2 regions of the Lysinibacillus sp. RS10 genome follow, and region 1 is predicted to be linked to the other one. Evidence: riboswitches for the same ligand, from Rfam matches in the RefSeq annotation. Region 1 holds a riboswitch; the other holds the start of a gene.

Region 1 (15,176 bases):
TTTAAGTACATTACTCATTATCTTTTTTTATTTATGGCGGGATGAAAATTTCAAATCGTTTTTCTAAATAAATCGCTGGGTGGAAAATATAGTTTCGAAGTTTATTACTAGAATTGGGATGAGCTATCATTTTTTAAAATATATGGACTGTATATTAGTTGATTGGAGTGGAGACTGGGCGACTCCTTGGGGATTAGCGATCGAGGAACGAAGACTAAGAGCATCACATCCTGTGATAACGCCTTCGTGCCCAACATCGGTGCTGTTGCTGTCGCTGCGCTTTCGCACAAACAAAACCCTCTGCTGCCGCTACGTTAGCACTACGCTTTCGCGCAAAAAACATCTGTTGGCCCGAGACCCTGGAGCGAAGCGGTATGGGGAACGAAGGCTAAAAACATCACGTCCTGTGATAACGCCTTCGTGACCAACTTCCTGTCGCTGCCGCTACGTTGCACTGCGCTTTCGCACAAAAAACATCTGTTGCCCCGACGCCCCCAGGAAGCTCTGCTCTGCGCGAAAGCGAAGCGGCAGCGGCAATGTTTTATCTGTGCGAAAGCGAAGCGGCAGCGGCAATGTTTTATCTGTGCGAAAGCAAAGCGACAGCTACAAAGCGCCCAGTCGGAACGGAAATCAACCACACGTTATGGTGATGAGCCTCATTTTTCCCCTTTTCTACAGCAGTAGTAAAGGGATTTTTTTTCATAGAAAGCTTCTTTTTTCGTGGTATTCCCCTCTGAATACGACTGATTGTTGTAGAAAAATAAATTTTTTTGTAGAAAATTTAAAAACAATGATTGAGTAGTAAATCAATTTTCTGTATAATCAGCTTGTTTGACAATACTTTTATGAACTTGGGGGTAGACAATTGGGTAAAGCATTGATTATCGGAGCTGGCGGAGTAGCCAGTGTTGTGGTACACAAGTGTGTTCAAAATTCGGACGTATTTGAGGAAATTTGTATCGCAAGTAGAACTGTTTCAAAATGTGACGCTCTAAAAGAAAAACTAGAAGGCGGAAAAACAAAGATCCAAACTGCACAGGTAGACGCAGACAATACAGAAGAGGTTATTGAGCTTATTAAAGCCTTTGGACCAGATGTTGTCATTAACGTAGCACTACCTTATCAGGACTTAACGATTATGGATGCTTGCTTAGCGACAGGTGTACACTATGTGGATACTGCAAACTACGAGCCACCTGAAACGGCAAAATTTGAATATAAATGGCAATGGGCTTACAAAGAGAAGTTCGAAAAAGCTGGCTTAACTGCATTACTTGGTAGTGGTTTTGATCCAGGTGTAACGGGCGTTTTCACAGCTCATGCTCAAAAACATGAATTTGATGAAATCCACTACATTGATATTGTGGATGCAAATGCTGGTGATCATGGTTATCATTTCGCAACAAACTTCAACCCAGAAATCAACATTCGTGAAATTACTGCGAATGGTCGTTACTGGAAAGAAGGCAAGTGGATAGAAACTGCACCACTTGAGAAAAAAGAAGTGTATAACTTACCAGAAATTGGACCAAAAGATATTTATCTGTTATACCATGAAGAGTTAGAATCTCTTGCTAAAAACATTAAAGGCTTAAAGCAAATCCGTTTCTGGATGACATTCTCAGAAAAATACTTAACACATTTAAAAGTATTAGAAAATGTTGGTATGACTTCTATCGAGCCTATCGAGTTTGAAGGAAAAATGATTCAACCAATCCACTTCCTTACAGCAGTACTGCCTGATCCAGCATCACTTGGACCACGTACAAAAGGGAAAACAAATATCGGTTGTATCGTTCGCGGTCTAAAAGATGGTAAGGAAAAAACTTATTATGTGTACAACGTATGTGACCACGAAGAATGTTATAACGAAGTTGGTTCACAGGCGATTTCTTACACAACTGGTGTACCTGCAATGATTGGCGCGATGCTTGTGATGAACGGTGAATGGCGTAAACCAGGCGTTTGGAACGTCGAAGATTTCAATCCAGATCCATTCATGGATGCGCTAAATAAATGGGGTCTACCATGGCAAGAAAGCCATAATCCAGAATTACTTGACCTTGATTTAGATGCAAAGGAAATAAACCAATGAAACCAATTGATTTCTCAAAAGTTCCATCCCCTTCTTACGTAGTGGATGAGCGATTATTAACAAAAAATCTTGAGCTTTTAAAATCAATTCAAGATCGCACTGGCTGCCGTATTTTACTTGCCTTAAAAGGGTTTTCAATGCATTCAACATTCCCTTTAGTAGGTAAATATTTAGCCGGCATTACATCAAGTTCACTTCACGAAGCGCGACTTGGCTATGAAAAAATGGGCAAGGAAGTACACGTTTATGCACCTGCTTATATGGAGCATGAGATGGACGAGCTTCTGGGCTATGTTGAGCACATCGTGTTTAACTCATTTAACCAATGGGCACAGTACAAGGATAAAGTAAAATCTGCTGGTAAAACAATTGAATGTGGTATTCGTATTAATCCTGAGTACTCTGAAATTGAAACAGCCCTTTACGATCCTTGCTACACAAATTCTCGCCTAGGTACAACATTAGCCAACTTCGACAAGTCACAGCTTGACGGTATTGATGGCTTACACTTCCATGCAATGTGTGAGCAAAATTCAGATACGTTAGAGCGTATTATACAAGTTGTCGAAGAAAAATTTGGTGATGTTTTGCATCAAATGAAATGGTTAAACTTTGGCGGTGGTCACCATATCACTCGTGAAGATTATGATGTAGAAAAGCTAGTGAATATCATTAATTACATCCAAGACAAGTATAACCTTCTCGTATATTTAGAGCCAGGTGAAGCTGTTGCACTAAATACTGGTTATTTAGTAGCAACTGTTCTTGATATTCAGAAAAACGGTATGGACTTAGCAATTTTAGACACATCGGCAACATGTCATATGCCAGATGTTCTAGAAATGCCATACCGCCCTATGATTATCGGTTCTGGTCAAGCAAATGAGCTAGCACACACATATCGTCTAGGCGGACTTACATGTCTTGCTGGTGACATTATTGGTGATTATTCATTTGAACAACCTTTAAAACCAGGAGATCGTCTTGTATTTACGGATATGGCACATTACTCAATGGTGAAAAACCATATGTTTAATGGGGTAAATCTTCCATCAATCGTTTCTTATAACGATGAAGAAGGCATTAAAGTTATTCGTGAATTTAAATTTGAAGACTATAGCGGTCGACTTTCCTAATAGAAAAAATCCTCTCCAACTTCAGCTGGAGAGGATTTTTTATTATGGCCGCATATTCATCCAACTATCGACATGATGAATGGCAAAACCATTAAAGCTTGTTTTATTGGCATAATGACGATGAACCGTTGCTAATTGTTTATTCATATAGGCTTCTCCATTATCATAAAAGGTAATTGTTTTCCCCTCATTAGAAGCGCCTGTTTCTACACCAATCACAATTGATTTATTTACTTTTTGTGCATACTCTATTTCATTTTCAACTATTTTGATAATGTTTTTTGCTGCATCTCGATAGGCCATGATCGAAACACTATCCACTTGATCGATAACCCATTCAGCTAATATACCATTGCCATATTGATTGCTATAAGCGATCTCATCAAACCAAAATGGCATATCGACTTCCAAAGGTATTTGTAATTGATTGGCCTCCTCTTTCGCTTTAGTAAGGAGCGCTTGATAGGATTCGATTGTATTTACTTGGTTCGAGCTCCACCCACTATTTAGATAGGGCTCTACATCCAGGTGGACCCCAGAAAATTGCTCTGTTGTTAATGCACGCTCATTATATGTATTTAACCACTCAAACAGTTGATCCTGCATTTTATAGCCATCCTCTGACACCCAACTTGCAGCACCATCCAATGCATATACTTTTATACCTTTTGCTGTTGCTTTGTCAATAAAGCTTTTATAATTGTCATTTGCTATATCAGTATTAATCTGTAAATAGACTTTGTTAACATCTTTGCTTTCTAAAAATTGGAGTACGCCTGTTTCATCTTCAACAATTTTCATCGTATCCCATAACCAAGTAGCCCTATCTTGCATGGCCGTTGCCTCTACCTTCCCTATTGTTAATCCTAGCGTACTTACAATTGTTACTATAAAAGCAATGATTGCTTTTGATAGTGAACGACTTACCATATGTTACATCTCCATTCTATTTACCAAGGCTCATAGAACAGAACCTGGCAACCTGACAATCATGCACTATACTAATATAGTGTTTAGACTCATGGCTTTGCGTCCTTCCCTTTCGGTGAAGTTTGCCTTTTACAGTAGTTTTATTACATTACATAATACGCAGTTAGAACGAAAATGTCTGTAGGTCCAATTGATAATTATCGGGAGTACTGTTCGATAAAATCGTATAAACACAGGTGATTTTTACTATAGCAGCAAAAAAAAACGTAGAGTACTAAGCCTCTACGTTTTCCTTTTCATTTTCAAGCAATTTGTGCAAATAATTAATAATTTCACGAATACCTTCTAATGAATTCACAAGTATTTTTGGGTCTACGTATGTAATCATACGATTTTCCAGATTTGCCACAGCTGTAAAGTAGCGTGTTTTTGAATAATTGACAAGTCCCACTTGCTTTAATACAGACTCATCAAAATCAAGAATTTCACGAGCTTCTGTCACAAGTAATCCATAATTCACAACATCCGTGTTCAATACGATAACACGTGCTGTTGCAGTATTTGAAGAACGGTTGTAAAGAATACGTTCAAAATCAAGCACAGGCACAAGCTCACCACGAATTCTTGTGAAGCCTAGTAGATAATTGGGTAAATGAGGAATAGGTGTTACGTGTTCTAACTTTTCAATCGAAATCGCTTGCTCCACAGGTACTGCATATTCCTCTGTACCACAAGCAAAGACTACTGCCTTTACACTTTCCATGCGGTCACATCCTTCGACTCTGTTGTTATTTTTTTGCAGACTCTTTTACAATTTCGACAAGTAAATCTGCTAATTTTTCTAATTCTTCTACTGGTATTTTTTCATTTGTTGTATGAATATCCTCATAACCAACAGATAAATTTACTGTAGGGATACCGAAGCCAGCAATAACATTGGCATCAGATCCACCACCAGAAATACCAAGCTTTGGTGTACGTTCAATGCTGTGTGCAGCTGCCATTGCCACTTGAACAACTTTATCCTTTTCTGTTACACGGAAGCCAGGATACATTAGTTTCACTTCTACTTCAGCTTTTGCCCCTAATGAAGCAGAAACTTGCTCAAACGTCTCCTGCATATGCTTAGTTTGTGCATCAAGCTTCGTTTTGTCGATAGAACGTGCTTCCGCTAGTATTGTCACTTCATCACATACAATATTTGTTGCCTGGCCACCTTCAAAGCGACCGATATTTGCTGTCGTTTCTTCATCTAAACGACCAAGCTTCATTTGTGCAATACATTTAGAAGCAACCGTAATCGCAGATATTCCTTTTTCTGGAGCAACACCAGCATGAGCTGTTTTCCCAATTATTTTAGCGAAGATTTTGGCTTGGAATGGTGCAGCTGTTACAATACCGCCTACTTTGCCATCACTGTCTACTGCAAAACCATATTTTGCTTTAATTTTAGATGGATCTAACTCTTTAGCTCCAACAAGTCCACTTTCTTCACCAGCTGTAATAATAAATTCAATATCTCCATGTTCAATATTTTGCTCTTTTAAGCGTTTAGCCATTTCAAATAAAGCAGCAAGGCCAGCTTTGTCATCAGCACCTAAAATTGTTGTGCCATCGGATACGATATAGCCATCTTCACGAAGAGACGGTTTAATACCTTTACCTGGGACAACTGTATCCATATGCGAAGTAAAATAAATAGGTTCGACATCTAACGAACCTTTTAATGTTGCAAGTATATTCCCTGCTCCATGCCCGTTACGAGTATGTGCATCATCTTGTTCTACTGTAAAACCTAGTGCTGTTAATTTGTCGATTAAAATCGGCGCAATCACTTGTTCATGTTTTGTTTCTGAATCGATTTGTACGAGTTCAAAAAACTCTTCTACTAAACGACTTGTCATGTTGGAAGACTCCCTTAGTTTACGTGTTTTTCCACGTTATAGTATATATTTTATTTTAGCACAACGTCTGCAGAGTTTAAATCATTCGCTTTTAAGAACTACGTTATTTTATCAGGGTACGGGTTCCTCGCTTTCCTACGAGCGAGCGTCGAGCCGCTTCCTCCACAAATGTTGCCGCGGTGCTGTACTTTTTTTATTGCGAAATGAAGAAAAAACCTGTGAAAGAAGGAGATTCTTTTCACAGGTTGCTTTATATCGATGCTTGGAAAATAGCTTCTTTCTCTTTTTGTAGAGACTGCAAATAATCCTCTGCCTTGTTATGTTTATCCTGTAGACGCCAAATCGTATTATGTACATCATCTTGTACACGAGAAACCTGTTCTCTTGCTGTTGATATTTTGGAATGGACGGACCAAGCTGAAAAAATGTCATCAAAGAAATAGTCCGCAAATTTTACAAATCCATCTGTTTCAACTGGTAATGTTTTCGTAGACATATCATGTACATCCAGTAGTTCGTTATGAAAACGTTGCAAAGCTATTTGAGCATTATGAAGATAATTTTCCGACTTATCAAGTGCATCATGCTTTAAATGTGTAGCAATAAGTCCCCCACTAAAAAACGTATCCCATGTTGAGTATCCATTTGCGGAATGCAAGGACTCTGCTGCTTGTCCAAGCTTAGTAAGTGCTGCTTCACCAGCCTCTTCAGCTTCCTTTATTTCTACAATTAGTTGTTTCGTTAACATTTCTTCATGCGCTAATTGTTCAAGCCTTTTTGCCTGTTCAGGCTCATGTATTTGTAAGTAGCTTTTCTTTTTAGCATTTAATACGCTTAACGCCTCGTGCAACACTTGTTCATCAATTTGAGTAAGTTTAGTGTTTACTTGCCCTAAATCAGCTGTCAAATCAGTTTCCATCTTCTTTGCTTCATTTATTTTTAATTCAAACACGGCTGCCTTGTCGATTTCTTCTGCACGTAGCTCATCTTGTTGCCCTGTCCACGTTCGGATCATATTCATAAAAGAAAAGCCTTCTAACTTATCGAGTTTCATACGAATTTGATTGAGTGCTGTAGAATGTTTATAAATTTCCTGTTGTGCATGCTCGATTTGCTTTTCAATTAAATCCCTTTGTTCACTTAACCTACTGACAGTTCTTAATTGTGCATGAATCATTTCCTGCTCTTTTTGTAATTGTTTCCATTCCATTCATCTCAACTCCTCTACATATATGTACGGATGAAACGAGGATATGTTTCAATTATCTGTCTCATCACCATAACGTGTGGTTGATTTCCGTTACGGCTGGGCGCTTTGCCACTGACGCTTCACTTTCGCGCAGATAAAACATTTGCCGCTGACGCTTCACTTTCGCGCAGATAAAACATTTGTCGCTGTCGCTTCGCTTTCGCGCAGTTAGAAACATTTGTCGCTTTCGCACAGAGCAAAGCTTCCTGAGGGTGTCCGATGTGCCACTTCACTCGCATAATCCGCGGAGGCTTTAACTTCTCAAATTAGTTCAAGTTTAAAAGAAAAGCCTAGTAATCGAATGACTACTAGACTTGTACAATTCTTATAGAGGAATGTTTCCGTGTTTTTTCTCTGGACGTGTTTCGTGTTTGTTTGATAGCATATCTAGCCCTTGAATTAGCTTAATACGTGTATCACGTGGATCGATAACATCGTCTACCATACCGCGAGATGCTGCAACGTATGGATTCGCGAACTTTTCTTTATATTCTTCAATTTTCGCTGCACGTGTTGCTTCTGGATCTTCTGATTTTGCAATTTCACGCGCGAAGATGATGTTTGCCGCACCTGCCGCTCCCATAACCGCGATTTCTGCGTTAGGCCAAGCAAATACAAGGTCTGCTCCGATTGATTTAGAGTTAAGGGCAACGTATGCACCACCATATGCTTTACGGAGAATGACTGTAATTTTTGGTACAGTTGCTTCTGAGTATGCATAAAGGATTTTAGCTCCGTGACGGATGATCCCACCATGCTCTTGTTTAACACCTGGGAAGAAGCCAGAAACGTCTTCAAATGTAATGATTGGTATATTGTAAGCATCACAAGTACGAATGAAACGAGCAGCCTTGTCCGAAGAATCAATATCTAACCCGCCAGCTAGTACTTTAGGTTGGTTACATACTAGACCAACAGATTCACCAGCAATACGCGCAAAACCAACGACTACGTTTTTAGCAAATTCCGAGTGAACTTCCATGAATGAACCTTCATCCACTACTTGCTCCACTACTTTACGTACATCATAAGGACGAGTTGTTTCGATTGGCACAGTATCCACGATTTCTGGAAGATAGTCATCAACCTCTGGACGTGGCTGTCTTGGAGCTTTTTCTTTATTATTTTGTGGTAAGTAGCTTAATAGTTTTTTAATTTGATTAATTGCTTCTTCTTCAGATGGTGCGCGGAAGTGAGCGTTACCACTTACTGCGTTGTTTACTTTAGAACCACCTAAATCTTCAGCAGAGATTTTTTCACCTGTTACTGTTTCGATAACTTTAGGTCCTGTAATGAACATTTGAGATGTTTTATCAACCATTAGAATAAAGTCTGTGATTGCTGGAGAATATACCGCTCCACCAGCACATGGTCCCATGATAACTGAGATTTGCGGAATAACTCCAGAGTAGATTGCATTACGATAGAAAATATGGCCATAACCGTCTAGTGAAAGTACACCCTCTTGAATACGAGCTCCGCCTGAATCATTTATACCGATGAATGGTGTACCATTTTTCGCAGCTAGGTCCATTACTGTTGCCATTTTTTTGGCATGCATTTCACCAAGCGCTCCACCAAATACTGTGAAATCTTGAGAGAATAAGTATACTGGACGTCCGTTGATTTTACCAAAACCTGTGACTACACCATCACCAGGACCTTCCATTTTGTCCATACCGAAGTCTACTGTACGGTGTGTTATGAATGGGTTGATTTCAAAAAATGTATCTTCGTCAAGTAATAATTCAATACGCTCACGAGCTGTTAATTTCCCTTTTTCATGTTGCTTGTCGATGCGTTCATAGCCACCACCAAGTTCAATTACCGTCTTACGGTCATACAAGTCATTAATTTTGTCGAACATATCCATACTGATCACTTATCCCCTTTTCCACTTTTATCACATAATTCATATAACACACCGAAAGATGATTTCGGATGCATGAAAGCAACCTCAGCACCACCAGCACCTGGTCCTGGTTCATCGGATAATAGACGTACGCCTTTTTCGCGAAGCTCTGCCATACGTTCACGAATTCCTGTCACACCGAAAGCTACATGGTGAATACCTTCCCCACGTTTTTCGATGAATCCGTGGATAGCACTTTTTTCACTCATCGGTTCTAATAACTCAATTTTCACGTTACCCGCATCAATAAATGCAACACGAACCTGTTGAGATTCAACCTCTTCCACTTTCAGTAACTTTAAGCCTAAAGTTTCTGTATAATATGTAATGCGTTCATCAAGATTGCGGACTGCAATCCCAATATGATCTACTTTCTCCATGGTGACATCTCCTTCTGTTATGGTACATAATCTATTTTACAGACTTTTTCGTCAAAACTCTACTACTTGAGAAATTTTTCAGATTTGCTAAACTATTTATAAGAAAAGAAGGAGCGAACGAGCATATGAGTAATAAAAAATTTCAAAAAATCGTTATCTATACTATGATCGCGATTATGTTAATTTCATCTCTAGCATTTGGTTTATCAATGATAGTATAAAGAAAGGCGAGGCGTCTGCATTACTGCGGACGCTCTTTCTTTACATTTAAACCTTTAAAAGTCTGCTTAATTTCTAAATAGCGATCCATTTCCTCTATAAATTGATAGAGTGCCGCTTGTGCTAGAAATTGCTCATGGTTTTTCGGTAAAGGTAATTGGGCGAAATCTCGCTTTACCTGCTCTAGTTTTTCTCTAAAATGGCGAGCCGTATTTCCTGAATGAACGTGCTCACCGAGGTCTTGCAGAAAGTCGGCAACGATAATTGCCTCTTGTACTATAACAGGAAGTGCCGTTATTTTTGGAAGGACCCTGTCTATAATTTCTAGCTGTTTTTCACGCATATCAAAATAAACATAGTAGTCATTTTTCCGTCTCGTAAAATGATTTTCAACATCTTTAAATGCTAAGGATTTCGCATTATTTAATGCTGTGATTGCTTCAATGATTTCCTGTCCATCCCACATTGTATCGCCTTCTCTTAAATAGTTGGCAATTTCTAAAAAAATCTTACTGTAAAGTTCCTCAATTTTAACTCGATAGTAATTTAATTCCTTTTGAATGTCTGGCATATACATATTTATAGCTATTCCCGTCCCATAGCCAATCGCCATTAATGCAAATTCATTATAAACAAGTGCCAATGAAAAACTTTTAGCAGCATAAATATGCATAATAATAACCGCACTCGAAACAAAACCATCTGCTACCTTTAATGACACGATTGTTGGTATAAAAATGATAAGCATACCTGCTAATGTAAGCGGATGATAGGTAAATAGCTCAAAGCTCAAAAATGCATAAAGCATACCGATCATACTTGCGACGAATCGTGTATAAGCAGCATGAATGGATTTTTTCTTCGTTGGCTGTACACATAATATTGTTAGAATACCAGCAGATGCATAAGAAGCTAAATCAAAATATTGGGCAATGGCAATAGCGATTGCTGCACCAAATGCCGTTTTTAAAGTACGATAGCCGATTGAAAATTTCTTCAAGTCGACTGCCTCCTATCTTTCAGTATTCTACTTTTACAAACGTGTTGATTGCTATATTTCACCACAATTTAGGATCATCACCATAGCGTGTGGTTGATTTCCGTTCCGACTGGGCGCTTTCCTGGGGGCGTCCGATGAGCCGCTTCACTCGCGGTGCTCGCTCCAGGGTCTCATCTGTGACGCTAATCCCCAAGGAGTCGCCCAGCCTCCACTCCAATCAACTTATATATGGCCTAAGTTTTAACTTATGTCATCCACACCTTTTGGTGATGAACCACAATATAGTAGTTCAAAAGAAATAAGGGGTTTCACCACAGATAATGCCCAATATTTCTAATCAACACACCTGTTAATTTTATTTTTTTAAGAAAACTATCAGCCAATCATTTAGCCAATATTACAAAAATTCCAATCGCACTATAATTATGTCTTAGAATCAAAGCTACCCACGGGGAATGTGGTTAGTAAGAAGTCTCCGCAGACGCTTTATAGCCTGCGGAGCTTTCTACTAAAAATAGCTTCTCTTTTAATTTAATGATTGAAATTAAAGTTCGTCGCAGTATTCCTCAAAGTTTGCTTGTAGGTTTGTTACTACTGACATTGGGTCATGCCCCTCAATTTCATAGCGCCCAACTTCTGCTACTACTTGTCCATCCTTTAATAACACAAATGATGGGGAGGATGGTAAATGATCTTCACCGAAGTGATAACGAGCAGCTGCAGTAGCTTCTTTATCTTGACCAGCAAATACTGTTACAAGATGGTCTGGACGTTTATCGTAATGTACGCATTGTGCTGCTGCTGGACGTGCGATACCGCCTGCACAGCCACATACTGAGTTTACCATGACTAATGTTATACCTGGACGAGCAAACGCCTCTTCAACAGCTTCTGGTGTGCGAAGCTGCTCATAACCAGCCCCCTCAATTTCTGCACGTGCTGTTTTTAAAATTTCTTGCATAAATAAATCGTAATCCATATTCATATAGCGATAGCTCCTTTCAAGTTCGCGTCACCCTAAACTCTAGCTTTAGATATTCGACGCTCATCATCTCCTATCATAGCAGTTAGTGACGAATTTGTGCACCTACTTGCTCACATAAAAGATGATATTATTTCTGTGATTGTTCATCGCTAAACAAACGATCCACACCTTGTGTTACTGTCAGCTGTCCATTTAAAATTTGACGTTTGAGAAGTTGTACTTGTGCTTTACGCTCCGGATTACCATAAAACGAATCAATTAACTGGTCAATAATCATCGATTGGAACCAATCTTTCGTCTGATTTTGGCGTCTGATCGACCAGTAATTATTTTCTTCAACAATTTGTCTGAATTCCCCTATTGTACTCCATACTTTGTCGAGGCCACGTTTTTCCCACGAACTTACCGGCATTGCTGTCGACATCCATCCTGGAGTTGCAGGCTGTAAGAAATGTAAGATTTGCTTGTACTCGGATACGGTTTTTTTCGCCAGACGAACATTATCGCCATCAGCCTTATGGACAACGATAGCATCAGCTAATTCCATAATGCCCTTTTTCATGCCTTGGAGCTCGTCTCCTGCACCTGTTAATACTAACAGTAAGAAGAAATCAACCATACCACGGACATACGTTTCACTTTGTCCAACACCGACTGTTTCTATTAAAATGACATCATAGCCTGCTGCCTCACAAACAAGCATTGTTTCACGTGTCTTTTTATGAACACCCCCAAGGGTACCAGCTGATGGAGAGGGACGAACAAAGGCATTAGGCTTTTTCACGAGCTCTTCCATTCGAGTTTTATCGCCTAAAATGCTTCCTCCTGATAAAGAGGAGCTTGGATCAATCGCAAGGACTGCCACTTTTTTTCCCATCTCACAAAGCATCGTTCCGAAAGCCTCAATGAACGAACTTTTTCCTGCACCAGGAACGCCAGTAATCCCAATACGGACACTGTTTCCTGTATGTGGTAGAAGCTCTTGTAGAAGTTCTTGTGCTTGCACTTTATGCGTTACGTTTGAACTTTCAATGAGTGTAATAGCTTTAGACAAGTGTGTACGAGAGCCTGCACGTACTTCTCGTGCAAGCTCCTGTATGTTTAAATTGTCTGCTTTTTTCTTTCGGAATTTTTTCGGTGTACCATATTGCATTCCGTCGTGAGTTGCCTCTACTCCGTCCATAACAAATAGCGCACTTTCTGGCATTCCTTTGTTTTTGTCCATTATTCAGACACTTCCTCATAACCTAGTCGTTTGTAGATTTCTTCAATAATTTTTTGTGCCGATACAGGAATAACTGTACCAGGACCAAAGATTGCTACTGCACCAGCGTTATAGAGGAACTCATAATCTTGTGCTGGAATAACCCCTCCAACAATGATGATGATATCTTCACGACCTAGTTTTTCTAGCTCTGCTACTAATTCAGGAACTAGTGTTTTATGACCGGCTGCTAATGAAGATACACCAATGACATGCACATCGTTTTCTACCGCCATTTGAGCTGCCTCAGCAGGTGTCATGAATAACGGAGAAATATCAACGTCGAAGCCTAAGTCCGCATAACCCGTTGCCACAACCTTCGCACCACGGTCATGTCCATCTTGTCCCATTTTCGCTACTAAAATACGTGGACGACGACCTTCATTTTCAAGGAACTCCTCTGTCATTTGTTTCACTTCAGAAATTTGCTCTTCATCTGAGAAGTTCGCAGAGTACACGCCAGAGATTGAACGGATTACTGCTTTATGACGACCAGAAACAACTTCAATTGCATCGGAAATTTCACCTAATGAAGCACGAGCACGCGCTGCATCTACTGCTATTGCTAATAAGTTTTCTCCACCATCTTGTGCTGCTTTCGTTAATCGTGCTAGATGTTTTTGTACTTCTTCTTCATTACGAGCTGCCTTCATTGCTTCTAGACGTTCGATTTGCTTTTGACGAACTAGCGTATTATCAATGTCTAGAATGTCGATAGGTTCTTCTTTTTCTAAACGATATTTGTTGACACCAACAATCGTTTCTGTTTTAGAGTCGATTTTCGCTTGACGTTTTGCTGCAGCTTCCTCGACTTTCATTTTTGGAAGACCTGTTTCAATCGCTTTCGCCATACCGCCAAGTTCTTCGATTTCTTCAATTAATGCCCACGCAGATTTTGTAATTTCGTCTGTTAATTTTTCCACATAGTACGAACCACCCCATGGATCAATAACTTTTGTCATGGCTGTTTCTTCTTGTAAGAATAGCTGTGTATTACGTGCAATACGTGCAGAGAAATCCGTTGGTAGCGCGATCGCTTCATCAAGTGCATTGGTATGAAGCGATTGCGTATGCCCCATTGATGACGCATTAGCTTCGATTAATGTACGTGTCACATTGTTAAATGGATCTTGCTCTGTTAAAGACCAGCCAGACGTTTGTGAGTGTGTACGAAGTGCTAATGTCTTAGGATTTTTCGGATTAAATGTTGACATCATTTGTGCCCAAATGCGACGAGCTGCACGCATTTTTGCAACTTCCATGTAATAGTTCATACCAATTGCCCAGAAGAATGATAGACGTGGCGCAAAGGCATCGATGTCGATTCCAGCTTGTAGCCCCGTACGAACATACTCAAGACCATCAGCTAATGTATAAGCCAGCTCGATGTCATTTGTTGCTCCTGCTTCTTGAATATGGTAACCAGAGATCGAAATTGAGTTAAATTTTGGCATATACTTCGCTGTAAACTCAAAAATATCTGCAATAATCTTCATAGACATTGCTGGTGGATAAATATATGTGTTACGAACCATATATTCTTTTAAAATATCGTTTTGAATCGTACCAGCTAACTTGTCTGGTGTAACTCCTTGTTCTTCAGCAGCAACGATATAGAATGCAAGAACTGGTAATACCGCTCCATTCATCGTCATAGAAACCGACATTTGATCTAAAGGAATTTGATCGAATAGGATTTTCATATCTTCTACAGAGTCAATCGCTACCCCAGCTTTACCAACATCCCCTGTTACACGTGGATGATCTGAGTCATAACCACGGTGGGTTGCTAAGTCAAAGGCAACAGAAAGACCTTTTTGACCCATTGCTAAGTTACGCTTGTAGAATGCATTTGATTCTTCAGCTGTTGAGAAACCAGCATATTGGCGAACAGTCCAAGGACGAGCTACATACATCGTAGGGTATGGGCCACGTGTATTTGGTGCAATACCTGCAACATCATTTAAATGTTTTGCATCTTTAACATCTTCTTTTGAATATATATCTTTAATTTCAATACCTTCATTTGTCATGAATTTTTCATCTGACGCTTGAGGTGCTTCAGCTACTAAAACTTTTTCGATTTCAACTGCACTAAAATT
Region 2 (15,176 bases), 1.4 Mb from region 1:
TCAAAAACACCATGTCCTGCTTCAAAGGTTATTCCTCGCAAATGTTTTTAGCAAAGTCGACACTAGCACATCTTGTGCGTCGGAAAAAAACCACTGATTTAACTTTCACTTATTTTATTACAAAATCACGCTGACAAGAGCAATTTAAAACCGCTCGTCATTATGAAATCTATAGTTGTCTATTAGGAGTGATCATGGTTTTAGTCGTGTTGTTCTCCAATAGGACTTAAAAGCGATTCTGTCAATTCTCGCCTTATTTGCGTAATATGTTTTTCCATGAGTTGTTTGGCTTGATTTGCATCACCAGCTGCGATTGCTAAGAAAATTTCTTTATGCTCATCAATGGTCTCTTGCGTACGTTCTGGATCATTCAAGCGTTGTCTTCGGGTAACACGGATAGTGTCTTGCATATGTTCACTAAGGGTTTGGAATAATTGTAAGAATATCGAATTATGTGAAGCGAGAACAATATTAATATGGAAACTTAGGTCAGCTTGAATTCCTAATTCTACATCATTTTTAACTTGATCCATCATTTCTAATGCTTTACCAATTCGTTCTAAGTCTTCAGAAGTAGCTCGTCGTGAAGCTAAAAAGGCACATTCAACTTCAAGTGCCTGGCGAAGTTCTAACATTTCATATATTAGTTTTTTTTCAGTTTTTATGATTGTAGATGAAAGTTCTTCTCCTAATGAATGGTATTCTGGTGTTCTGATAAAGCTGCCACTGCCTTGTTTAATTTCAATAATTCCTTTGATTTCAAGCTTCCGAAGTGCCTCTCTAACCGATGTTCGACTTACATTAAAACGACTCGCTAATTCTCTTTCCGTCGGGAGTTTTTCTCCGGGCTGTAATTCCCCATTTAAAAAATATTCCCTTATTTGATCAACAATTACTTCATATGCTTTTTTCTTTGGTTGTGGCATTACCTATGTCATTCCCCTCAAATACATAGTACTGTAAACGCTTTAATCATACAGAAATACTTCGGGATTATCAATTTAATAAAAATAATAATTATTGATATTTTCTGAATATTTAGTACAATTAATAAAGGTTGGACCAATTTGAATAATTCAATAAATTGGTATGACATATATATTTGTAATTCAAACAACTAAAATACCATTAGCAAATACTTTGAAAGAATGAGAGTAAAAAGGGGAGAATGAAATGATTACGACAAATGAAGAGTTAGTGATTGCTCTACAGAGAATTCTTACAGAAAGTCAAGTAACAATCAATCAAACGATTTTAGAACAACATAGCAGTGATGAATCGTATCATAGTGCCAGTTTACCAGATATTGTTGTGTTTCCGGCAACGACGGAAGAAGTGAGTAAAATAATAAACATAGCAAATCAATATAAAGTACCGATAGTGCCATATGGAAGAGGAACAAGCTTAGAGGGGCATGTTATTCCTTATGACCATGGGATAATGGTTGATTTTTCCCTCATGAACAAAATATTAGAAGTTAGGGAGAAGGACTTTCTTGTGAAAGTTCAACCAGGGGTGACGCGTTCTCAGTTGAATAAAGAGTTGAAAAAATACGGATTGTTTTTCTCTGTAGACCCGGGAGCAGATGCAACACTTGGGGGTATGGCAGCAACAAATGCTAGTGGAACAACATCTGTTAAATATGGGACTTTGCGCGATCAGGTTCGAGATTTAGAGGTTGTTCTCTCAGATGGTACGGTGATTCACACGGGGAATTTAGCAGAAAAATCTTCATCTGGCTATCATTTAAACGGTCTATTTGTAGGATCTGAGGGAACTCTTGGTTGCTTTACTGAATTGACGGTACGAGTCTATGGGATTCCAGAGTATGTTATGGCTGCTCGAGCATCCTTCAAAACAGTCAATGATGCTATCGAAGCAGTCGTTAGTATTTTACAAGCTGGAATCCCAATTGCAAGAGTTGAACTTGTAGATGAAATTTCAATGAAACAGATAAACTTGCATAGTAAAACAGATTATAAGGAACAATCAACCTTATTTTTAGAGTTTCATGGAAATGAAGCTGGCCTAAAGCAAGACGTTGAATTTATGAAAGAAATTGTAGTGGTTCACAATTGTGAAAATATTGAATTTGAAACCGATAATGCAGCTCGAAATCAGCTGTGGGAAGCTCGCCACAATTTAGCTTACGCCTATATCCATGGACATCCAGGGAAAAAGCTAATGGTGACCGATGTTTGTTTACCGATTTCCGAGTTAGCAGGTGCTATTGCCCATGCGAGAGAAGCGCTTGATTTATTAGCGCTTACAGGGGGGATTGTTGGCCATGTCGGTGATGGCAATTTCCATGTTCTTTTAATGATTGATATGAATGATTCTAATGAAATAAAAAAAGCGGATGAATTTAATGAATTGATTGTGATGTATGCACTTGAACAAGGGGGAACTTGTACAGGAGAACATGGTGTCGGTATTGGTAAACAGAAATATCAAGAGAAAGAACATGGAAAAGCATTGATTGTGATGGAAAAGATTAAACAAGCGCTCGATCCTGACGCACTTTTGAATCCAAATAAAATATTAAAAATAAAGAAATAGGGGTGGAAGTATGAAAATTTTAGAAGCCATTAGTACGATAGCTGGAAAATACTTTGCCGTATGGGTCATCTGTATAGCTGTTATTGCCTTTATAGCTCCAGATCCATTTTTAATATTTGGAGGATATATCACGATTTTGCTAGGCATTGTTATGTTTGGTATGGGGCTGACGTTAAAAGCGGTTGATTTTAAACTGATTTTAACGAATCCAATGCCCGTCATCATTGGTGTATGTGCCCAATATATTATCATGCCACTTACAGCTTTTTGTATTGCTTATATTATGAACTTGCCAGCGGAATTAGCTGCGGGGCTAGTCCTTCTTGGTTCTGTGCCGGGGGGGACTGCTTCAAACGTCATGGTGTATCTAGCTAAAGGCAATGTACCATTATCAATCACAATGACATCTTTTTCGACGTTATTAGCGCCAATTGCAACACCATTAATACTGCTATTACTTGCAGGCAAATGGATGCCAGTGGATCCAATAGCAATGTTTACTTCAATTATTCAAGTAATCATTTTCCCAATTATCCTAGGTATTGTTGTAAGGAGATTGGTCCCTCAGGTCGTAGAAAAAAGCATTAATGTTGTTCCTCTTATCTCAGTTGTTGCTATTATGATCATTGTTTCTGCTGTTGTTGCTGGTAATGTCAATAGCATCGCTTCGGCAGGATCCATTATTTTTATGGCAGTAGTGTTCCATAATGCATTCGGATTGCTGTTTGGCTATTTAACAGCTCTTGTGCTAGGGCTTGATGAAAGTAATCGAAGAGCTATTTCGATTGAAGTGGGCATGCAAAACTCTGGATTAGGTGTAGCGTTAGCCACTGCCCATTTTGGTCCCTTAGCTGCATTACCTAGTGTTCTTGGTGCTGTTTGGCATAATATTTCTGGTCCGATTCTCGCTACTTATTGGTCGAAGAAACCGGAGAACGTAAAGAAACAGCTTAATGAACAGATTCAGGAAGGCAATGGTGGAACTCGTATTTAACTTATTTCAGCGGGTGTTCAAACATCCACTAAAATAGAGGAACTCAGTTTAAGAACACCACGTCCTGTGGCAATTTATCTGTTGCTACCGTTGCGTTAGCACTACGCTTTCGCACTAAAACCATCTGTCGACCTATAGCCTCCGGACGCAATTGTGTCGAGGCATAATCGATAAATTGCTTAAGTAGCATTATAATAATGAGTGGATTTTTAGGATGTAGCCTAAAATTCCACTCTTTTTTATCGTTACGTTTCCAAATAAGGAATGAATAAAGTGAAATAACGCATTTATGAAAAATGAAGTTGATTCTTCTTATTAGATGAATGTGAAAGAATAGGCAGCCATTTGCTTTTCCTACAATCTGGGCATGATTAGAAATTCTCTCTGTGAAAAAATCACCAAACAGTATTTTCTTGTCCATTCCTTTAAATATACGGAAAAATTCTCTAAATCTTCCGATATTCTTTAGAGAAAAATACCTACAGTCGACAAAATTTTACAAAACATTTATAATCTAATAGTAATATGTCAGCGTAATTTTAATAAATTGAAAACGGCAAACTTATCGAAAGGTAAGGACGCAAAGCTACGAGTCTAAAATCCTCTTGGAAAATGATAGTCGGGTTGCCAAGATGATAAGCGATTTTTTGGCTATCCTAATTATGTTCAGGGATAGTTTTTTTGTGGAAAAAATCAAAGGACTGAATATGTATTTATTTATATTTATTACAAAAATGCTAACAGCTTTAAGAAAATTATAAAAAGGAGATTTGAGATGATAGTCGTTGATAAAGAGAAATATAAAATGGCGATTTATGAAGCCAAAAAAGAAGTACACGTCCAAATAATAGGGTTTATTAAACCAGCGCTTGTAGAGGATTATTTAAAAGATTTGACAGAGACAGGGTCAAAAGTACAGAAAAATACCTATACATTTGTTGTTGATGCAACACATCAATCACCCCTCCCTTCAAAGATTTCTGCAGAACTAGGACAAACATTAATGTTTTATGCTTCACTAGGCTTTAAAGATATATTTATTGTTAATCCAACCTCTAAAATTGCCTATGTGCAAGTGCGAAATGCTTTAGAGGGAGTTAATTTCCCAGGAACCGTAGTCGACAATGTTTCGCAATTACCAATGCGTTAGTCTTTAATTAACTATAATCACATTTTGAAAAAGAGGAATTTAGGATGCAAACAATTCAAGAATTATATACTTATGAAATCCTTACAAAGGACCAACCAGATTTAATTGAAAAGACAGCAGAATGTTTAGCAAAAACATTTATTGGGGTAGAGGTTGCTGGCAAATGGGTGCAAGAACCGATTATCGGGTACGCCTTAAAACTACCTTACGAAGATTTCTATCAATTTACGAAGGAATATATTGAAGCAAATGTTCATCAAGGATACTGTGCTGTTGCACTAGATCAAGAGCAAAATGTTGTAGGCGCATTAGTTGGGGATACGAATGTCTTTGAAATTATCGAAGAGGATATTTTTGAAGGCACATTTGCAGATATGAATATTGTTATGCGTGTATTAGAGGATATTGATGAACGTTTCCTAGAAGATTATAAAAATCGTTATGGAAAAGATATGGAAGATGGAGAAGTGTTACATTTATTTTTATTAGGTGTAATTGGTGAGCATAATCGTCATGATATTGTACAAAATTTAGGCGATGTATTAATAAAGAAAGCAACAGAAGAAGGCTTAAGATTAGTATTAGCTGAAGCGACAAATCCAAAGTCAATGCGTGTGCTGGAGAAGTATCACGGACTAACAAAATATGTAAACGTAGAAGGGGGTTTTATTGTTCATAAATATGAAAGCAATGAACATCTAAGCAGTATTCCACCGACTGTAGCAGATGGAATTTACATCATTGTAAAAGAACTATAAAATTTCTTCACTAATACGTTAGTAGAATAGGAGAATTTTTTTCATGGAAGCTATTATGCTAGGAATTATTGTCGTTTTATTATGTACATCTTTGTATTTTGCTTACCGATATTTTTCACTTAAACGTCATTCCCATATAAATAAAGAGGCACTAAATGGAATGCATGAAATATCAGCAGGTCAAGTAAGTGAGCAATTTAATAAATTCGCAAATAATGTGAATGAAAAAAGTAAAAATCTTTTAGAACATGGAGATTACGCAACTGAGAAGGCTGATACTGTAAGGGCCGCAATCGATGAAGTCGGTAAAGGATTAAAAAAGCAACTAGTCGCTACTGAAGAGAGTGCTACTTCTATCGAAGACATCACAGTGGCTATTGAAGAGCTATCTATAAGATCTAACCAAATTTCAGAACAATCGAATACGACGTTAGAATTAACGCAAGAAGGCAATGAAAAGTTAAAAGATTCGTTGGTGAAAATGGAGCATTTTAATCAAACGATTAATACGACATTTGATGCAATCAATATACTTGGAGAAAAATCGTACGAAATTGGTAATATTGTTAAAGTAATTACAGGGATTTCAGAGCAAATAAATTTATTAGCATTGAACGCAGCTATCGAAGCAGCTCGTGCAGGAGAACACGGTAAAGGGTTTGCTGTAGTTGCTGATGAGGTTCGTAAATTGGCTGAACAATCACGTCAGTCAGCTGATGAAGTTTCGAATATTGTAAAAAATATTCAAGAAGAGACGAACAAAGTTGTCATATCAATGAAGCAAGGAACAGAAGAGTTTGAACAAACAAATACTAAAATACTAGAAATCGGGAATATGTTCGAAAAAATTGTAGATACTACAAAAATTATTGCTGAAAATAATGTGGAATCATCTGCAAGCACAGAAGAACTATCTTCGAGCTCTCTGCAAATTATGGAAGCAATGAAGGATATTTCTTTCATTTCGCGAGAATCAGTAGAAATGTTTGAAGAGTTAGTTGGAATTAGCGATGATGAATTAAATACAATGCAAAAACTAGTTCAAGAAGCAGAGTATCTTGTAGATTTAAAAAATGATGCAGAAAAATTACTTTCTTCATTAAATCATGGAAGTAATGATTAGCAGCCGGTTACATAAAGCTACCTACAATCCTATGTTGCTTCAAACACTCAGCACACAGTGAATGCTGTGCGTAACTTGGAATAGCTAACTTAATATTCGTTGAAATTAAAAAGCAGACGGTTTAGAAATGCGATATTGCACCTCTAATTGGCCGTCTGCTTTTACTGTTATTTTAAAGTTCCGCAACTGGCTAGTCTCACCACAATGTGAAGGGATAGCTTGGTTGGAGTTGGTATAATAGAAAAGCAGTTAATATAGAAAAATTACCATTCAGCACCGACTTTCGTTAAAATAAACATTGCTGATTTTCACAAATTATAAATGTCCATATGTACTTGTATTGATAATAAGTTATTAAGCATGATATAAGTGTAAAAGAAGTGGAACATTGGGCTTTATCTTTTTGATCGAGAGTTAAAGGTGTATCCATAGTGAGAGGATTTGAGTTTGACATGATAGATAATTTTTGGCGTGATTTACCACGACCATTTTTTGTACTTGCACCAATGGAAGATGTGACAGATGTTGTTTTTCGTCACGTAGTAAGTGAAGCCGGTCGACCGGATGTATTTTTCACAGAGTTTACAAACTCGGATAGCTATTGTCATCCAGAGGGCATGAAAAGTGTGCGTGGTCGTTTGATTTTTACAGAAGATGAACAGCCAATGGTGGCACATATTTGGGGGGATAATCCCGAGTACTTCCGTCAAATGAGTATTGGTATGGCAGAGCTAGGATTTAAAGGCATCGATATTAATATGGGTTGCCCTGTACCGAATGTGGCATCGAGGGGGAAAGGTAGTGGCCTTATTTTGCGTCCAGATGTAGCGGCAGAGCTTATTCAAGCAGCAAAAGCGGGCGGACTGCCTGTCAGCGTGAAAACACGACTTGGCTTTAGCGATGTAAATGAGTGGGAGGATTGGCTAACGCATATTTTAAAACAGGATATAGCGAACCTTTCTATTCATTTACGTACAAGAAAGGAAATGAGCCAAGTAGATGCGCATTGGGAGCTAATTCCGGAAATCAAAAAATTACGTGACCGTATTGCACCAAATACGCTACTAACAATCAATGGAGACATTCCTGACCGTCAAACTGGGCTGCAGCTTGCTGAACAATACGGGATTGATGGCGTTATGATTGGGCGAGGTATATTTAAAAATCCTTTTGCTTTTGAAAAGGAACCAAAAGAGCATAGCAGTAAAGAGTACCTTGATCTTTTAAGACTGCAGCTTGATCTTCAAGATCAATATGCGGAAGCACTACCACGTTCAATCACAGGGCTGCATCGCTTTTTCAAAATTTATGTCAAAGGATTCCGTGGAGCTGGTGAATTAAGAAATCAATTGATGAACACGAAATCAACAGATGAAGTGCGTGCATTGCTTGATAACTTTGAAAAAGAATGTTGATGGGACGGGGACAGTGAAATGATGTAACTCTTAAGAATGTAATAAACCCACCAGCATCCTTATGTTGCCACATATACTCTGTACATGTGGAGTGCGTAGCAAAGCTAAATTTAAAAGGAAGAAAGTATAAAGCCTTAAGCGATAATTAGTTTTAATTTAATATTAAATTAAAGAAGCTGTTGCTTTTGTTTTTTAATGGTACGGAAATATCTTCCGTACCATTTTCTTTTGCAATAAAGCCCTTCTGATTGATCCCACATTAACTGTCCGTAAAGCAAGATACCCCCCACTGCTTAAAGTATCACTTTATCCTTCTCTCACACAGTATATCTAACTACTAAAATTCAAATTTTCCCGACCTTCAGTATTATTTTTTTGTTTATTCAGAATAATAGTTCGTATGGATGTTGACTTTTTAACTATGGTTTAATAGCATATTTACAGATAAAAATAACCAATTAAAGATTCTATTGCCATATATGTGGCTCATCACCAAAAGTTGTGGATGACATTTGTTAAAACGTATGGCAGTTATATAAGTTGATTGGAGACTGGCGGGATGATTATGATATGAGTTATTTCAGATTGTTAGCTTCATACAAACGAGATGTATATTTCTTTTATTCTGATGAAAACAATTATAATAGATTTGATTTGGAAAAAGGAATACCTTATTCTCAGAGTGAAAAACTATTATACGTGGTAGATAGGTTCGATTCTTATTTAGAACAATATGATATTTTACCAACAGTCGGTGGTAAATTAGTAAGTTTAAAGCTAAAAATGCTAATAGAAGAATTAGGTTCAGATTGTGAGTTTATCCCAGCAATTATAAAATCTACAGAAACGGGAGAAATAAATGATTCCTTCTTTGTAATGAATGTTTTAAATCAAATTCCTTGTTTAGATCATAATAGATCAGACTATGAACCACTAGTTAAATCCATACCTGATGGGCCAATTAGTTTAAGTATTATTGCTCTTATTCCAGAATCCCTAAACGGATATCATGTAGTAAGAATGAAAGAATCAAAAGAAGAGATAATCGTAGATGAAGTTTTCGTGGATGCTTGCAGAACAGAAAAAATTAAAGGTGTTCTATTAGTTAAAGAAGGAAATGTACGTAGTCCGGAATTTGTTGATTTAAAATAATATAATTCTGAATGGAAGCTTGTATATCTCTATGTTAATTAAGAATTTCTTCAGATGTGAAATTAATACTTGTTAGCTGTTCTTACAAAAAGAACATTTATTTCAACCTAATAAAAGAGTAGCAAAGATCCATAAAATCTGGATTTATTGCCACTCTTTCTTTAAATTAGATTTATTCATCTTTATTGTAAGGTTATGGTAAATGGATTAATGGATATTCGAGTTACCTATGGCTTATGATGAATATAGTAACCACGTTTTGATTAATCGAGATAGTCGTCAACAAAAGAGGCGAAGCGTATCAGCATGACGGTATAGGGAATGTCATTTGGTCTGATTATTAAAGAAAAACAGACAGGCAGTAAACTAGGTGAAACATTAATCCCCAAAGCACAGAAAATATATGAAAGGGCAGGAAGCCCATGTCCACATTCATAGTGATAGAGGAGAGTTTTTGATGGATATATATATAACCGTGGCAAATGGTGGAGTTTCAAATATTCGATTAACAGTTTATAAATATAAAGATTCAATAAAGGAAAAATTCGCAAATAAAAATTATGGAAATGATATAACGGAGATTTCTTATTTTTTATTTATTAATGGAGATGTGACTAGATATTACGAAAGTAGTGGGGTCTATAAACTTAGTTATAAACCCAAAAAAAGTGTATGGATCTCCATATTTGTATGGATGAAACTGGTTGGAGTGATGATGAAGACAGAAATGAAGTGATATTCAAAAATGCTTTAATGAAACTTTTAATATATAGTTCGGAGTCCATAAAGGAAAAAAGCATCGCTAAGAAATTAGATTTTAATAAAGATTTGTTCGACCAAACGTTAAAAAGTTGTTTTGAATAATTTTCTTTCGTTAGAATTTGATAACCTGAAAAAACAATATAATTATAAATTAACATTATGGGGGCATTAAGCACTTGAATAAATCTGAACTCAAGTAAAAAATTTTTCAAACTATGATGAAGCTGTATCATATCTTGTACATTACAAAATAATATGATCAAAGAGCAATAGGGGATTTAGTTTCCGGGTTTATAAACAATGGAAAGGACATTTACCATCAGGAAATAAATGTCGTCATTAAATGTGAAAGGGTATGATATCATATGCATTTTAACATTGTAACTGATACGGCGGGTTCAAAGGTTGGAGAATTGGCAAGTGAGTTACGTAACTATTTAAAACCTATAATTCATAGTAAGTATGCCTATGTAGATGTTACTATTCTAGTAGGGTTTCGTTGTTTACCAGAATCTTATAAGAGAAGATCTTTTATTAGATATACAAAAAAAGATAATTGTTTGGCTATTGATATTTCTGTAAAATTGGAAGATTATATAAAAATGTATAAGATTGAACAACGATATTATCTAGGAAATATCTTTATTGAATATTTAAGAGAAGCATTAAAAAAGAGAACGTTTGAAGGGTTAGATAACGAAGAATTTATTGATAATATTATAAAATGGGGAAAAGAAATTCCTATAAAAATGGATTCTGGGCAGATCAAAGTAGAGAATTGGTTTAGAGATGAAATTGATTGGTCTTCAGACCTTGATAAGTAATCGAGAATTATGGACTGCAAGAAAGTGGTTAGAATTGTGAATACGTAAATTAATATTAAATAAGCGAGTAAAAAATGAACACATGTAAAGGTGAGGCTAAAAGCTTCTATCTACATGTGTTTTTTTAACTTAATACTCTCCTCTGCTGACAATTTTATTTGACACGAAAAATCAAAGGGGAGAAACCCTCGCTAGCAAAGGATTTTTTGCTTATCATTAAAAATGGGAAATTGTTATTAGAGGACGATTGGATGATATTATGGATGCGAGCAAAGATAAAAATAGAACACAACGATAATACTATGAGGCTATACAGGTTTTAATAAATGAACAAAGACAAGAGTTAAGACATGGGAAAGTCAAACTACGCTGTAAAGGATAGGGGGATGATTATGTATCATAAATTATCATGTTTTTATAAAAGGGATGTGTTCTTCTTTTATAGCGACGAGAATAGATACGATAGACGAGAATTGGAGGAAGGAAATCGATGTCAAGTAGATGGGGATCTAACATATATTGTGGATAAATTTGACGCTTATCTATCTGCATATGATATTTTACCAACTGTAGGTCCACCTTTAGTAAGTGCAAAATTTAAAGAAATAATTGAACGACATTGTGAAAATGATTGTATCTTTATTCCAGTTGAAATAAAATCAACAGAAACAAAAGACCACAATAATGATTTTTTCGCAATGATTGTTTCAAACTCTGTAGTTTGTCTTAATAAAGAAAAATCTGAGTATAAACCATCGATAAAATCAATACCTGATGGTCCGATTAGTATTAACCATGTTGTATATATTCCTGATTCTCTCGGTGTGCATCATATCGTCAGAATGGAAGAATCTAAACATTTGATTGTTGTGGATGAAGTTTTTGTGAATTTGTGTAAAGAAAATAAAATTAATGGAGTAACTTTTATTAAAGAGGGCAGTTTGCAACGTCCAGAATATCTATAGATATAATAAAGGAAAGATAAATAATAAACCGATTTAAATCAATGTAATTAATTTTTAGCAATAAATCCATTGGCAGGGTTTATTGCTTTTTCTCTGACGATGTTCAATTAAAGTACAAGGCCTATGACGATATTGTTTTTGCGAAAGATAATCATACGCAAGTAGCCTTTGATTTCTTTACCTATGTTTTTGTGTATTAGAGATGAAATTAATGTGCTGTGTATTTAGTGTTTAATCCATATGACACTCCGTGCTCAAAAACATGAGTGAGTAACCCCCATTTACAGAAAGGAAAAAAATATGACATATATAATTAGTAGGCTTTTTAGCCATGAGCCGAATGAACTACTTAATAGACCAAGGGTATCGTATAAAATTAGTGAGTATGTTTTCGATTATATAAGAGAAAACATTCTCATTCCCAATAAACTTTTGAAGGATGATAAAGTTGATTATAGTTTCACACTTAGTTTTGTAGTATTCGACTCAGAGTTACATAAATTTTTTTATGAAACTCAGTTTAATACAGAAGAAAATAAATTCCGACCAGATACAAAACCCAAAAAAATGAATGGGGTAAAGGAAGTTTCTATTAGAGTTGTTTCTAAGAAAATATCTGCGATAATACTTCCTTCAGATTATGCAGATATAGTCTATGATATGTTCGGTTCTTTTTTAGTGGCTAGTTTCCCAAAAAAAGTAACCAAGGAGAAAATGGATGAGTTGAAAAAAGGGTTAAACTATACTTATATCAATAGTATTCCCTTTCCCGCACCATTTGAAGAGCAGAAATATAATGCCGATAGCAGTAGTTATCACAAATCAGTAGATTTTAAAGCTATTACAGAGGAAATAATAATAAAGGATGTTTACAAAAAGCACTTTGGTTTTTGATTCTCTGGTATTCTCCCCATGAAGTTGACAGATGAAATAAAGTAACTATTGAACTATAATGAGGAGATTTCGTGTATAGAAATCATATGTCCGAAAATTTCATGCCGATAGCAACAGTTGGAAATCAAATATATGGGACGAAGAATATTAAAATGTTTTAAATGCAAAAAAATGAGAGGGTATCTATACTTGCAAAAATCACTAGATGTTCAATTTATGTAAATAAACTTAGAAGTGGCAATAAATTCATTAATTAGGGTTTATTGCCCTTTGTTTTTACTTTATTTAAACATAACAAAAAGCGCCCCTATTTCTTAATCAGAAAAAGGGGTTTTAAAGTTATTTTGTGAGTGAGATTTTCACAGATGAATCGCCTGATAATGGTATTTATTTGAAATACATAAACCCTAATAGTAAACAACCAGGCGCATATCATAGGGTGATTCATACAAATATATATTATGAAGATGTAAACAAACAAATAATCAATGCAAGTAAAGCAGGAGGAAAATCCGCCGTAGAAAAAGAATTAGAGAGAATTAGGAATGAACTATTATTTGACAAGAAGGTGTATTAGCTGTGAATATTTATGAAATTAAAAGTGACTATGAGGTTTTTAAGTTTTTTGTATTTAAACCAGGAAGTACGTCTAACTATTTAAACTTTGAAGGTCAAAACTTAGGGGATAATTGGATTCCTTTAGAGTTAGAAATTTTCGAAGAAAAAGGAAAGAAAAAGGATAAACGATTTGAAGATTTTGATGCTTCATGCTATTTTGATGGTATCTTAATCGTAAATAATGACCTTAAAAGGATTTTTGAAGCTAATTATAGTGAAGAAATAGAAGTTTTGCCAGTTAATACAGATAGAGGCCCGTATTATTTTATAAATGTAACTAATAAAATTATATCGATAAAAAATGTAGATAAAATGTCTTCAGACGAAATAATGGAAATGGTAAGAAATAATAGGTACGTATTTGATCTTCCAATCGTAAAAAAACAAGCGATATTTAGAGATAGTAAAATGTCAGCGAGCTATTTTGTTACAGATTCTTTTATTGATTTAATGAATAATAATCAAATCAAAGGATTACGATATGAAAAAGTTGGACATGCAGAATAGTGTGAAAAGCAATATTTTCACATGTGAAACGAAAATATATGCAAAACAAAGGGTACTACTCAATTATTATGGTTTGATATTCATTTGTGAATCAAGTCAAATAAAGAGCAGAATATTATATAATACCTTGAGAAACCAAGAGTGTAATGACAATCCGTAGTGTTTGTTGTCTCTGGAATTTTAGGTACATTCGAGCTGGAAATATCATATGTTTTCCTAACAATCAGTTTAATGATACGTTTACAGAAACAATCATTGCGCTACTTATTGAAGTGCAGGACACAAAAAATGCTGTTTGTTAAAAAAACATTGAGCTCAAACTTTGATAAAATTAGTCTAGGAAAAATAGGTTAAAAGCTGTAGGCTCTGGCGGAAAAAAGATAGGGAATGAATATAGAAAAATTATTTTCGTTTATGCAGACGAGAAAACAACAAGTTTCGTTTGGGATGGGAATACTATCCTACATGAGTATTTCTCGGAGAATAATTCAGATATATTTGAAAATCTAGAGGGATATTCTTTAGATAACAAGTCTGAAATATCAGACAATCTAGTCACATGGGTATTTAACGATGGGTTCGTACCTTCAGCTAAAATTACGAATGAAGGTATTTACAGCATTATTAGTGATTATCTAGGAACGCCTGTTGAAGCCTATGGTGAACAAGGTAATAGGGTTTGGTCAGCTGAGCTTGATATCAACGGTAGAGTGAATGAATTTACAGGTGAGAAAGACTTTATTCCATTCCGTTATCAAGGACAGTATGAAGATGTAGAAATAGGATTGTATTATAATAGATTCCGATACTACGACCCGGAACAAGGGAATTATACCTAAATAGATCCGATTGGACTTGCTGGTGGGAATCCAACACTGTATGGATATGTAAGAAATACAAATAATTCATTTGATCCATTTGGCTTGTGGTCATATTATCAGTTAAAAGATGATCTGGGAAATATAGTTTATCATGGTATTACCGATAGGCCAATACAAGTGAGACTTATAGAACATGCTAATGGAAATACTACAAAAAAATATTTAGTCAAGTAAGTTATTTAGATGCCCTTCCAGACAGAATTGCAACAAGAAATCTTGAAGGGTCAGCATTATATCATGCATTCCAAGCGGATGCTAATTTATATAATGCTCCAAGACCTGTTTCAGTAGGATTTTATCATCAATATAATGGTCCTGAAAAAATAGCTAAAGGTAGGACTTTTTTAACTCAGGCAGAAATAGAAAGTCAAATGAAGAAAGCGAAAACGGTAAATGTTGATAGAGGAGGTAAAATAAAATGTCCAACATAAAAAAATTAGAAGCAGTGACAAAAGCACTTGAAGATTTGTGCAATTCGACTCCAGAAAATCCATTATCATTAATTAAGACTATTGAAAAAGCAACTAGATTAGAGACTGGATCACCAATTTCGGAATTTTTATCTAATACAGAT

Evidence for each region. Region 1 has a riboswitch for cyclic di-GMP ahead of ACB089_RS09480 (amidase). Riboswitches for the same ligand answer to the same signal wherever they lie in the genome.
Region 2: linked by a shared signal. The riboswitch ahead of ACB089_RS02485 (hypothetical protein) and the one ahead of ACB089_RS09480 (amidase) in region 1 are both predicted to bind cyclic di-GMP.

Annotation. Positions count from the first base shown of each region.
Region 1 is NZ_CP167122.1:1,840,381-1,855,556, reverse strand. Features, by position in the region: gene ACB089_RS09500 (hypothetical protein) at 1-67, shown strand, start outside; gene ACB089_RS09495 (hypothetical protein) at 450-650, shown strand; gene ACB089_RS09490 (saccharopine dehydrogenase family protein) at 866-2,095, shown strand; gene nspC (carboxynorspermidine decarboxylase) at 2,092-3,231, shown strand; gene ACB089_RS09480 (amidase) at 3,274-4,161, opposite strand; cyclic di-GMP riboswitch class I at 4,205-4,298, opposite strand; gene ACB089_RS09475 (chemotaxis protein CheW) at 4,436-4,924, opposite strand; gene ACB089_RS09470 (M20/M25/M40 family metallo-hydrolase) at 4,950-6,065, opposite strand; gene ACB089_RS09465 (hypothetical protein) at 6,316-7,275, opposite strand; gene ACB089_RS09460 (hypothetical protein) at 7,340-7,507, opposite strand; gene ACB089_RS09455 (acyl-CoA carboxylase subunit beta) at 7,640-9,187, opposite strand; gene mce (methylmalonyl-CoA epimerase) at 9,193-9,606, opposite strand; gene prli42 (stressosome-associated protein Prli42) at 9,732-9,827, shown strand; gene ACB089_RS09440 (aromatic acid exporter family protein) at 9,848-10,825, opposite strand; gene ACB089_RS09435 (BrxA/BrxB family bacilliredoxin) at 11,370-11,810, opposite strand; gene meaB (methylmalonyl Co-A mutase-associated GTPase MeaB) at 11,938-13,035, opposite strand; gene scpA (methylmalonyl-CoA mutase) at 13,035-15,176, opposite strand, start outside.
Region 2 is NZ_CP167122.1:483,966-499,141, forward strand. Features, by position in the region: gene ACB089_RS02470 (FadR/GntR family transcriptional regulator) at 201-926, opposite strand; gene ACB089_RS02475 (FAD-binding oxidoreductase) at 1,174-2,559, shown strand; gene ACB089_RS02480 (bile acid:sodium symporter family protein) at 2,570-3,553, shown strand; cyclic di-GMP riboswitch class I at 4,099-4,185, shown strand; gene ACB089_RS02485 (hypothetical protein) at 4,329-4,703, shown strand; gene ACB089_RS02490 (hypothetical protein) at 4,748-5,461, shown strand; gene ACB089_RS02495 (methyl-accepting chemotaxis protein) at 5,505-6,584, shown strand; gene ACB089_RS02500 (tRNA dihydrouridine synthase) at 7,037-7,999, shown strand; gene ACB089_RS02505 (imm11 family protein) at 8,570-9,151, shown strand; gene ACB089_RS02510 (hypothetical protein) at 9,609-9,887, shown strand; gene ACB089_RS02515 (hypothetical protein) at 10,279-10,737, shown strand; gene ACB089_RS02520 (imm11 family protein) at 11,130-11,702, shown strand; gene ACB089_RS02525 (hypothetical protein) at 12,003-12,596, shown strand; gene ACB089_RS02530 (AHH domain-containing protein) at 12,943-13,173, shown strand; gene ACB089_RS02535 (imm11 family protein) at 13,176-13,721, shown strand; gene ACB089_RS02540 (RHS repeat-associated core domain-containing protein) at 14,432-14,560, shown strand; gene ACB089_RS02545 (hypothetical protein) at 15,021-15,176, shown strand, end outside.